Regions from separate parts of the Nitratireductor rhodophyticola genome, predicted to be linked through region 2. Evidence: predicted binding sites of a transcription regulator. Region 2 holds the regulator's gene; the other holds the start of a gene.
What was found. Region 2 encodes LexA, which represses DNA repair genes until DNA is damaged. Its sites were predicted from a motif close to TGTTCNNNNTGTGTTCNG; they were not measured.

Region 1 (5,224 bases), 320 kb from region 2:
CCAGGAAGCCCTGGACAAGCTGTCGCTAAAATACTTCACACAGAACAGTCGGCAGACCGTTGTCGAGAATGCGCAGGAGCAGATCGCGTCGCGCGCCCAGGAAATTCTGTCGCTGCTTGGTCGTGAACGCAGTTCCCTGGAGAAGTTCGGTGTCATCCTCGACCAGACCTCCAGTGGGCTCAAGGGGCGCAGCGAGATCTCGCACGACATCATGCGCAAGATCGTGGGCATCATGGCTGCCGCAACCGAGACCACGATCGCGCAGGGACGCCAGATAACGCAGGCCATGGAGGAAAAATCCACTGAGCTTGAAGAGATGCGTTCCCAGCTCAAGCGCTACAAGCGGCTTGCCGACACCGACCCCCTGACCCGGATCTGGAACAGGCGGGCGTTCGACAAGCGCATGGCCGGCATTTTCGACGAACAGCGCTCGATCATGTTCCATGCGCTGATTCTGGCAGACATAGATGGTTTCAAGGCCATCAATGATCAATATGGTCACCCGGTCGGCGACAAGATACTCCAGGGCGTGGCCCAGATACTCAAAACCCAGTGCACGGATGACTGCTTCGTCGCGCGCACCGGCGGCGAGGAGTTCGCCATAATCGTTGAAGGCTTATCGGAGGAGGCGACCGTAAAGCTTGCCGAGACGGTGCGCCTGGCTGTCGAGAAGGCAGAGTTCATTATTGGTTCGGGCGCCCGCAAATGCGGGCCCATTCGTATTTCGCTCGGGGTTTGCATGGCAAGCGATGCCGCCAATGCGGACGAACTCTACGCCAAGACGGATCAGGCCCTTTATGCTTCCAAGGTCGATGGCCGCAACCGCGTGACCCTGTTCTCGAGCATCCCGAAAGGCAAGTTCATGAAGAACTGGCTGCTCTACAGAAACGATTGATGCGATCGCCTCTCTAACGGGATGCATTTTCCTCAACTTTGCCTATAGTTTGGCGAAAGCTGCGCCGAATTTTGCCCGATTTGTGATACACGGGGGCTTGAGGGGCGATTTGCGCGCGATTCAGGTCGCAGGTATTTTAAAAGTGAGGATACGGACAATGTTGAAGAAATCCATCGCGGTTGCGCTCGTGGCAGGGTTTTCTGCCGGCTGCGTGACCAGCACGGATCCCTATACCGGTCAGCAGAAAATCTCCAACACGGCCGGCGGGGCTGCGCTCGGTGCGCTGGCGGGTGCAGGCGTTGGACTTCTTGCCGGTGGCGATGACCGCCGTAACGCGCTGATCGGCGCCGGCATCGGCGCACTGGCCGGCGGCGCGGTCGGCTCCTATATGGACCAGCAGGAAGCGCAGTTGCGCGGCCAGTTGCAGGGCACGGGCGTGAGCGTCACCCGCCAGGGCGACTACATCATCCTCAACATGCCCTCCAACATCACCTTTGCCACCGATTCGGCCAACATTCAGCCGGCCTTCTACTCGACGCTCAATTCGGTTGCGCTGGTTCTGCAGAAATACAATCGCACGCTGGTCGACGTGTTCGGTCACACCGATTCGACGGGCGATGCAAATTACAATCTGGAACTCTCCCAGCGCCGCGCCGGGGCCGTTGCCAATTACCTGATTGGTCAGGGCGCGAGCAGCCAGCGTTTTGCGATTATCGGCCAGGGCGAGGCTCAGCCGATCGCCTCCAACGCGACGCCGGAAGGCCGCGCACAGAACCGCCGCGTGGAAATCCGCCTGTCGCCGCTGACCGGCGCCTGATAACGCAGGCCTGACACGAGACAGGAAAAGCCGCCAGCGCCCGCCGGCGGCTTTTTCGTATTTGGCGTTCTTTATTCGGCGGCCAGCGCCGTGGCGATCCGGGCCGCAAGCCGCGCGTTGTTTTTCACCAGTGCGATGTTGGTGACGAGGCTTGCTCCGTCCGTCAGTTCCAGAATGCGGGCGAGCAGAAACGGCGTCACATTCTTGCCCGATATGCCTTTCTCGTCCGCGTCCCGCTGAGCCGTTGCGATATGCCCGGCCATCACATCGGCGGCAATCTCCTCTTCGGCCGGCACCGGATTGGCAATCAGCATGCCGCCATCGATGCCGAGCGCCGTACGCGTCGCCTGGAAGCGCGCGATCGCCTCGGCCGTGTCCAGGCGCAGCGGTGCGGGGTAGGGCGAATTGCGCGACCAGAACGCCGGCATCGTGTCGGTCCCGTAGGCAATCACGGGAACGCCGCGTGTCTCCAGAACTTCCAGCGTCTTCTCCGTGTCGAGGATCGCCTTGGGGCCGGCAGAGACGACGATCACCGGCGTGCGTGCCAGTTCGTCCAGATCGGCGGAGATGTCGAAACTCGTCTCCGCCCCCTTGTGAACACCGCCAATGCCGCCGGTGGCGAACACGGCTATGCCGGCCATGCGCGCGGCGATCATGGTCGCGGCGACCGTCGTGCCGCCGCTCTTGCCCTCGGCGATGGCGAAGGCGAGATCGGCGCGCGACAGTTTCATCGGGTCCTTTGCCTGGGCCAGCTTTTCGCGCTCCTGGTCCGACAGGCCGATCTTTAGTCGCCCGTCGATAACGGCGATGGTGGCGGGCACGGCGCCTTCTTTGCGGATCAGTGCTTCCACGTCTCCGGCCATCTCGTTGTTGCGCGGCCAGGGCATGCCATGGGTGATGATGGTGCTTTCCAGCGCCACCACCGGCCTGCCTTTGGCAAAGGCTTCGGCGATGGGCGCGTGGACGTCGATAATGTTGTTGGAACGCACGGGAAAAACTCCTTTAGGGTCCTGATCCTAAGAAACAGAACGCGGCGCGGGCACCCGCGCAAGCGCCGCGTTGAATGCGCTGTCGTCGAATTCGGGCGCTGCCGCGGCGGAGGCAATGGCAAGCCCGGAGGCGGCCACGCCCTCGCGCGCGGCCTCCTGAAGGGGCAGGCCGCGCATCAGCGCGGCGATGCTTGCACCGGTCAGTGCATCGCCGGCACCGGTCACATCAACGACCGTCTCCACAAGCGGGGGCTCGATTTGCCAGTGATTTTCACCGTCAAAGACGGTCACGGCCCTGCTGCCGTCGGTGATGACGGCGGCGCGCAGGCCAAGATCGCGAAGCGAATCCACCGCCTGCCGGACTGGGGCACCGGTTTCAAGCCCGGCAAGGCCCCGCGCCTCGCGTGCATTCAGAAAGAGCGCAGCCAGATCGGCGAAGTGCGGTACGAGCCGCCCGGCCTTTGCCGGCGAAACGGCGATAGCGTAAAGCGGTGAGGTGCTGCGAATGGCGGCAAGCCGTGCCACCGCCTCTGCCGGCATGTTGGCGTCGCAGAGTATGGCGGACGCGCGGCTCGCGGCCTCCCGCGTTTTCGAGCGGCGCATCTGTCTGGCGAAAGCCATGTCATAGAGCGCCATGTCCGCCAGGCCCGTGATAAGCTCGCCGTCATGATCGAGGATCGCTGTGTAACTCGGCGTCGCGCGGTCGAGAAATGTCGCCGAGAGATCCTCGAACCCGGCTTCTTCAATGGCTCTTGCCACGGTGTCGCCCGCCGCATCCCCGCCACGCAGGGAAAGGAGCGACACGGCCACGCCGCGCCGGCCCGCCATGCGCGCGGCATTGAATATGCCTCCGCCGACATCTTCGCGCATGCGTCCCGGGTTGGAGGTGGCGGGGATATGCGGTGCGTCGAGACGTCCGCGTCGGTCCATATGAGCGCCGCCGACGGCAAGCAGACGGGGCGGGTTGACCAGGTTCATCGGGCCACTTTCCGAATCGCCCGATGCGGGAATGTCCGTCCGTTCTCCCGCCGGGCATCAGGCGTGCGCATGGGATCAATGATTGTGATCTCAGGTGCACAAAAATAGAACAAATTACATTTATCAAGCTTTTTCAATGCTCTAATGCCTATTGCAAAAATAGAACAAAAAGGGTACAGATGGCTATCGCGGATTTGGCGGAACCGCCTCCATTGACCTCGAAGGGGTGTTGTATCATGGCTCAGAATTCATTGCGGCTTGTAGAGGATAATTCGGTGGACAAAACCAAGGCTCTGGATGCGGCGCTATCGCAGATCGAACGTGCCTTCGGCAAGGGATCGATCATGCGGCTCGGCGCCAATGATCAGGTGGTCGAGATCGAGACCATCTCCACCGGGTCGCTGGGCCTCGATATTGCCTTGGGCGTCGGCGGACTGCCGCGTGGCCGCATTATCGAGATTTACGGTCCGGAAAGCTCCGGTAAGACGACGCTGGCGCTGCACACGGTCGCCGAAGCGCAGAAGAAGGGCGGCATTTGCGGCTTCATCGATGCCGAGCATGCACTCGATCCGGTCTACGCCCGCAAGCTGGGAGTCGATCTGGAAAACCTTCTGATTTCGCAGCCCGACACGGGCGAGCAGGCGCTTGAGATCTGCGACACGCTCGTGCGCTCCGGTGCGCTTGACGTGATCGTGGTCGATTCGGTTGCGGCCCTGACGCCGCGCGCCGAAATCGAAGGAGAGATGGGCGATTCCCTGCCGGGCATGCAGGCCCGCCTGATGAGCCAGGCGCTGCGCAAGCTGACCGCCTCCATCTCCCGGTCGAAGACCATGGTGATCTTCATCAACCAGATTCGCATGAAGATCGGTGTCATGTTCGGCTCGCCGGAGACGACCACGGGCGGCAATGCGCTCAAATTCTACTCTTCGGTCCGTCTTGATATTCGCCGCATCGGTTCCGTCAAGGATCGTGATGAGGTGGTCGGAAATCAGACCCGTATCAAGGTGGTGAAGAACAAGATGGCCCCGCCCTTCAAGCAGGTCGAGTTCGACATCATGTATGGCGAGGGCGTCTCCAAGACGGGCGAGCTGATCGATCTCGGCGTGAAGGCCGGTATTGTCGAAAAGTCAGGCGCCTGGTTCTCCTACAATTCGCAGCGCCTGGGGCAGGGGCGTGAGAACGCCAAGCAGTTCCTGCATGACAATCCCGAGGCAGCGCAGGAGATCGAACTGGCCCTGCGCCAGAATGCAGGCCTGATTGCCGAAAAATTCCTCGATGATACCGGACCGGGTGACCAGGACGGCGGGGATGCTGAGGAATAGAATCCCAGTCTCGCTGGTCCGGACAACGCCGCGGGGCCAGCGCGCTTCAATCCGATGAAATCAGAACACCGCCACCTGCTGGCGGTGTTTTTTATAAGCCGGCGTCAGCCACCTGTGTCGCCTTATGCTGACGGGATTTCTGGACAGGTCCCGGCGCTGACGTTAAAAGGCGGGCTTCTGTTCCCCGCTTGTCTGGGCGGGCTTCTCGCAAAGGCTGAATCAT
Region 2 (5,224 bases):
CGGCGATGGCGAGACCGACCAGCACATGCGCACGGTCGCGCGCCTTGCGCAGAAGATATTTCGTACGCCGGCTGACGACTTCCTCGCGGAAGTGGACAAAGGCCTTCAGGAGATCGAGCAGGTTCATCTGCTCCGGCTTGCCGCCGTTGAGCGCGACCATGTTTGCGCCAAAGGAGGTCTGCAGCGGCGTGAAGCGATAAAGCTGGTTTAGCACGACATCGGCGACAGCGTCGCGCTTCAGCTCGACCACGACGCGATAGCCCTGTCGGTCGCTTTCGTCGCGGATGTCGGAGATGCCCTCGATGCGCTTGTCGCGCACCAGTTCGGCCATCTTCTCGATCATCGAGGCCTTGTTAACCTGATAGGGGATCTCCGTGATGATGATGGCTTCGCGGTCGTTGCGGGCGGGTTCGATGGCCACCCTGCCGCGCATCATGATCGAGCCGCGGCCTGTCTCGTAGGCGCTGCGGATGCCGGACCGCCCGAGGATGAGACCGCCGGTCGGGAAATCGGGGCCCGGGATCAGCTCCTGCAGCTCGGGCAGGCTGATCGCCGGATTGTCGATCATGGCCACACAGCCATTGATGACTTCCGACAAATTGTGCGGCGGAATGTTGGTCGCCATGCCGACCGCGATACCGCCGGAACCATTGACCAGAAGGTTCGGATAGCGTGCGGGCAGCACTTTTGGCTCGCTGGAGGAGCCATCATACGTGTCCTGAAAATCGACCGTTTCCTTGTCGATGTCTTCCAGAAGCTCGTGAGCGCCTTTGGTGAGCCGCGACTCGGTGTAGCGCATGGCCGCCGGCGGATCGCCGTCGATGGAGCCGAAATTGCCCTGACCGTCGATGAGTGGAAGGCGCATGGACCAGTCCTGCGCCATGCGCACCAGCGCATCATAGATCGCCGCATCGCCATGGGGGTGGTATTTACCCATGACGTCGGCGACCGGGCGCGCCGATTTCACATACTTGCGGTTCCAGTGGTAGCCGCTCTCGTGCGAGGCATAGAGAATGCGCCGGTGCACCGGCTTCAACCCGTCGCGCGCATCCGGAAGAGCGCGGCTCACGATCACGCTCATCGCGTAATCGAGATAGGAGCGCTGCATCTCCTCGATGATGGAAATCGGCTCGATGTCGTCGGGCTCGCCCGGTCCGGTCGGCGTCGTCTGGTCAGTCAAATCGTGTCACACACAGAATAAGGAATCACTGACTTCTTATATATGAAGCGCCGCTGATTCTCCAATCAGAGCAGCGATTGAAGCCGGGGAAATCCAACGCAATTTCAGATGCATATGGAAGGTCTGTGAATGATTTCACTGACAAATTGCCGCAGACCGCCCGCCAGGAGACACATTCGGGTCTTTTCCGAAGCCTCCCGACTGGGCTAGACAGTTGCAAGGGAGGACCTCATGCTAGGCTACGAGACCGTATTCAATGCCTTTGTCACACTGCTCGTGACCGTGGACCCGCCAGGCCTCGCCCCGCTCTTTCTCGCCCTGACGGTGGGCATGAACCGGTCGGAGCGCAATCAGGTCGCCGTTCGGGCGGCGATCATCGGCTTCGCGGTCCTCGCTCTCTTCGGCGTGGCCGGCAGCGCCATACTCTCCGTGTTCGGGATCACACTTCCCGCTTTCCGCGTGGCGGGCGGCCTGCTGCTCTTCTTCATCGCCTTCGAAATGATCTTCGAGCGCCGCCAGGAACGCCATGAGAAGAGCGCCGAGCGCGCCATCACCCGTGACATGATCCGAAACATCGCCGCCTTTCCGCTGGCGATCCCCCTGATAGCCGGTCCCGGCGCGATTTCGGCCACCGTTCTGCTCTCGGGTTCCTTCGGCGGACTGGCCGGAAGCGCGACACTGCTGGCAATCCTGGCGACAACGATCGTCATCACCTACGCCGTCTTCACGCTTGCCGAGCGCGTCGACCGCTTCCTCGGCGAGACAGGACGCTCGATCCTGACACGCCTTCTCGGCGTTATACTGGCCGCGCTCGCCGTGCAGTTCGTCGCCGATGGTGCCAAGGCGCTGTTCGCGGCGCCGTAGCCCCGGTAAACCGCACACAAATGCCGGGAGTTGCGGAACACAACTGGAACATATAGAGTATGTTCTGGTTTTGTTTTTAACTGATTCTCGGTGGCGCCCATGCTGACCCGCAAGCAGCACGAACTTCTCCTGTTCATCCACGAGCGGCTGAAGGAGACAGGAATTCCGCCCTCCTTCGATGAAATGAAGGAAGCGCTGGACCTTGCCTCGAAATCCGGCATTCATCGATTGATCACCGCGCTCGAGGAGCGTGGCTTCATTCGCCGGCTTCCCAATCGGGCTCGCGCACTGGAAGTTCTGCGCCTCCCCGATTCGATTGCTCCCGGCCTGAACCCCGGCGCACGCAAATTCTCGCCCAGCGTCATTGAAGGCAGCCTCGGCAAAGCCCCCTCGCCCCAGCCAAAACCCGCCGCCAGCAATGATGACGGTCTGGCTGGCGTCGTCTCCGTGCCGGTGATGGGGCGCATCGCTGCCGGCGTTCCCATCGACGCCATTCAGCACCAGACACATTCCATCGCCGTCCCCCCGGACATGCTGAGCGGCGGCGATCATTACGCGCTGGAGGTCAGGGGCGATTCCATGATCGAGGCGGGGATCTTCGACGGCGATACCGTCATCATCCGCGAAACCCAGACCGCCAATCCGGGCGAGATCGTGGTCGCGCTGGTGGATCAGGAAGAAGCAACCCTGAAACGCTTTCGCCGCAAAGGCGCGTCGATTGCCCTTGAAGCTGCAAACCCGGCCTATGAAACGCGGATTTTCGGCCCCGACCGGGTCAAGGTTCAGGGGCGTCTGGTTGGATTGATGCGCCGTTACTGAAGTATGTTGCAGTCAGGTGGAAAAAACTGACTGCAAAATCCTCCAACGCGGCGACGGCGGGTCGAGCCGTCTGTGTAGCCCCCACTTTTCTTCCACAGCCGGGTACACCCCGTTCGTTTCTCCCCGCCGGTACGTCCCGCTCGCTTCGACCTTTCAGCGGACATGTTCCGGGAACTGAGACTGCAGAACCCGGGGCAGCATCTCGGGCAGATCTTCGGCGATAAGCCCTCGGCCGAACACTCCGCCGGCCTCCGCATGAAGCCAGACACCCGCGCAGGCTGCTTCAAATGCCGGCATCCTCTGTGCCATCAGACCAGCCACGATTCCGGACAGGACATCGCCTGACCCGGCTGTGGCCAGGTGCTGCGTTGCGTTCACATTGATGGCTGCCCGCCCGTCGGGCGCCGCAACCACCGTATCCGGTCCCTTGAGCACGATTGTTGCACCGGATCGCATGGCTGCCTCCCGGGCCCGCTCCACTTTCGAGACCTCCGGCGCATCTTCAAGACCTGCAAACAGGCGCCCGAATTCGCCTTCGTGCGGTGTCAGAACGACCTGCGCGGCGGAGGCCTTGATCATGGCGAAAAGCGTCTCCGGATCGCCGCGAAAGGCGGTGATTGCGTCCGCATCGAAAACCAGCCCGCCCACATCGTCCACCTGATCGAGAAGGCTGCGCGCAAAACCTCGCGTCCGCTCGCCTGTTCCTGCCCCTGGCCCCAGCACTGCACCGGAAGGCGCGCGATCACGCAGGAACGCCTCCAGTTCGTCCACCGTATCGGCCTTGCGCAGCATGATCGAGGTCAGATGCATTGCGTTGACGGAGAGCGCGTTTGCGGGTGAAAGCACGGTCACGGCGCCCGCCCCCGCCCGCGCCGCACCCCGCGCTGCAAGACGCGCCGCTCCCGTGGACGTGGCGCCGCCGGATATGACGGCCACATGCCCGCGCGAATATTTGTGGGCGCTGATGCCGATCTCCGGCAAGGCCGCCCGCCACAGCGCGGGTCGGTTTTCCCACGTGTTCCATTCGGCTCGATCCAGCGTTGTTTCGGCTATGCCGATATCCGCGACAAGAAGCACACCGCACATCTGCCGGCCAGGCACGAGCACATGCCCCGGCTTCTTGCGGAAGAAGGTCACGGTCAGATCCGCCTGGAGCGCAGCGCCAAGCGGCTTCCCGGTAAGCCCGGAAACGCCGGACGGCAAATCGATCGACACCACGGAGAGCCCGCTGGTGCGCACCCGTTCTATGATTGCAGCCTCGCGCCCTTCGACAGGCTTCGACAGACCAGCGCCGAACAGCGCATCCACCACAAGCCATCGCTCAACGGGTTCGAACTCCGAATACGGCTTCGGTTCAACAGGGCAATCCCTGCGCGCCCTGGCCGCATCGCTGCCCGCCGCCGGTTCGGTTTCGGCAAACAGCCGGACCTGGACACCCCGCTCCGCAAGCAGGCGGGCAACGACATAACCATCGCCACCGTTGTTGCCCGGGCCGCACAGAACCAGAAATCCCTCCGCCTCGGCGAAACGTTCAAGGATCGCAGCAAGCACCACCGCACCCGCGTTCTGCATCAGGCCATAGCCGTCGAGAGGCCCGGCAGCGATCGCATTGCGGTCCACGCTGCCCATTTCTTCAGGTGTCAGAATTTCCAAACCCATCGACCTTGCCGCTTTCTTCGGCGCATTGCATATTTTTTAGGCAAGTCGCAAACTGCGCAGCACACCGCATGGTTCCTTGATAAGCTCCGGAGGCCCGACCTGACATGTCGCTGCCCGAACAATCCACGCGATTTCGCCCGTGCGGACACAGAATGCAGCGACTGGCACGCTTCATGCAAGGCTCCCGCACGAGTTGGCATGTTTCGTGCTTCAACCGAACCGGAGCAACAAGGGGCGCGGGATCACCGTTCCTGAACTCATTTGGAGGCCACTGAGGCATGAAAAAGGTCGAAGCGATCATCAAACCGTTCAAGCTCGACGAAGTTAAGGAAGCTCTTCAGGAAATCGGCCTTCAGGGCATAACCGTGATCGAGGCCAAGGGTTTCGGTCGCCAGAAGGGGCATACCGAGCTTTATCGCGGGGCCGAATATGTCGTCGATTTTCTCCCGAAGGTGAAAATCGAAGTCGTGCTCCCGGACGAGACCGTGGACGCCGCGATCGAGGCGATCCGCAAGGCCGCCCAGACCGGGCGTATCGGCGACGGCAAGATTTTCGTGACAAATGTGGAAGAAGTCATCCGCATCCGCACCGGCGAGACCGGCGCCGACGCCGTTTGATCCCCAAACCATTCTCTTTCCCGGAAGACCTCCGGGATCATCAGGCAAGACCATCGCAAATAGGAAGGCGAATATGACCACTGCA

Region 1: a site for LexA is predicted at 3,840-3,857, ahead of recA (recombinase RecA). Genes of this name have one in related genera too.

What each region holds. Positions count from the first base shown of each region.
Region 1 is NZ_JAHSSF010000001.1:889,707-894,930, reverse strand. It holds gene KUG85_RS04195 (GGDEF domain-containing protein) at 1-895, shown strand, start outside; gene KUG85_RS04190 (OmpA family protein) at 1,053-1,712, shown strand; gene KUG85_RS04185 (pseudouridine-5'-phosphate glycosidase) at 1,784-2,701, opposite strand; gene KUG85_RS04180 (carbohydrate kinase family protein) at 2,729-3,679, opposite strand; gene recA (recombinase RecA) at 3,916-5,001, shown strand; gene alaS (alanine--tRNA ligase) at 5,223-5,224, shown strand, end outside.
Region 2 is NZ_JAHSSF010000001.1:572,052-577,275, reverse strand. It holds gene gyrA (DNA gyrase subunit A) at 1-1,180, opposite strand, end outside; gene KUG85_RS02700 (MarC family protein) at 1,412-2,044, shown strand; gene lexA (transcriptional repressor LexA) at 2,144-2,863, shown strand; gene KUG85_RS02690 (NAD(P)H-hydrate dehydratase) at 3,017-4,522, opposite strand; gene KUG85_RS02685 (P-II family nitrogen regulator) at 4,801-5,139, shown strand; gene glnA (type I glutamate--ammonia ligase) at 5,213-5,224, shown strand, end outside.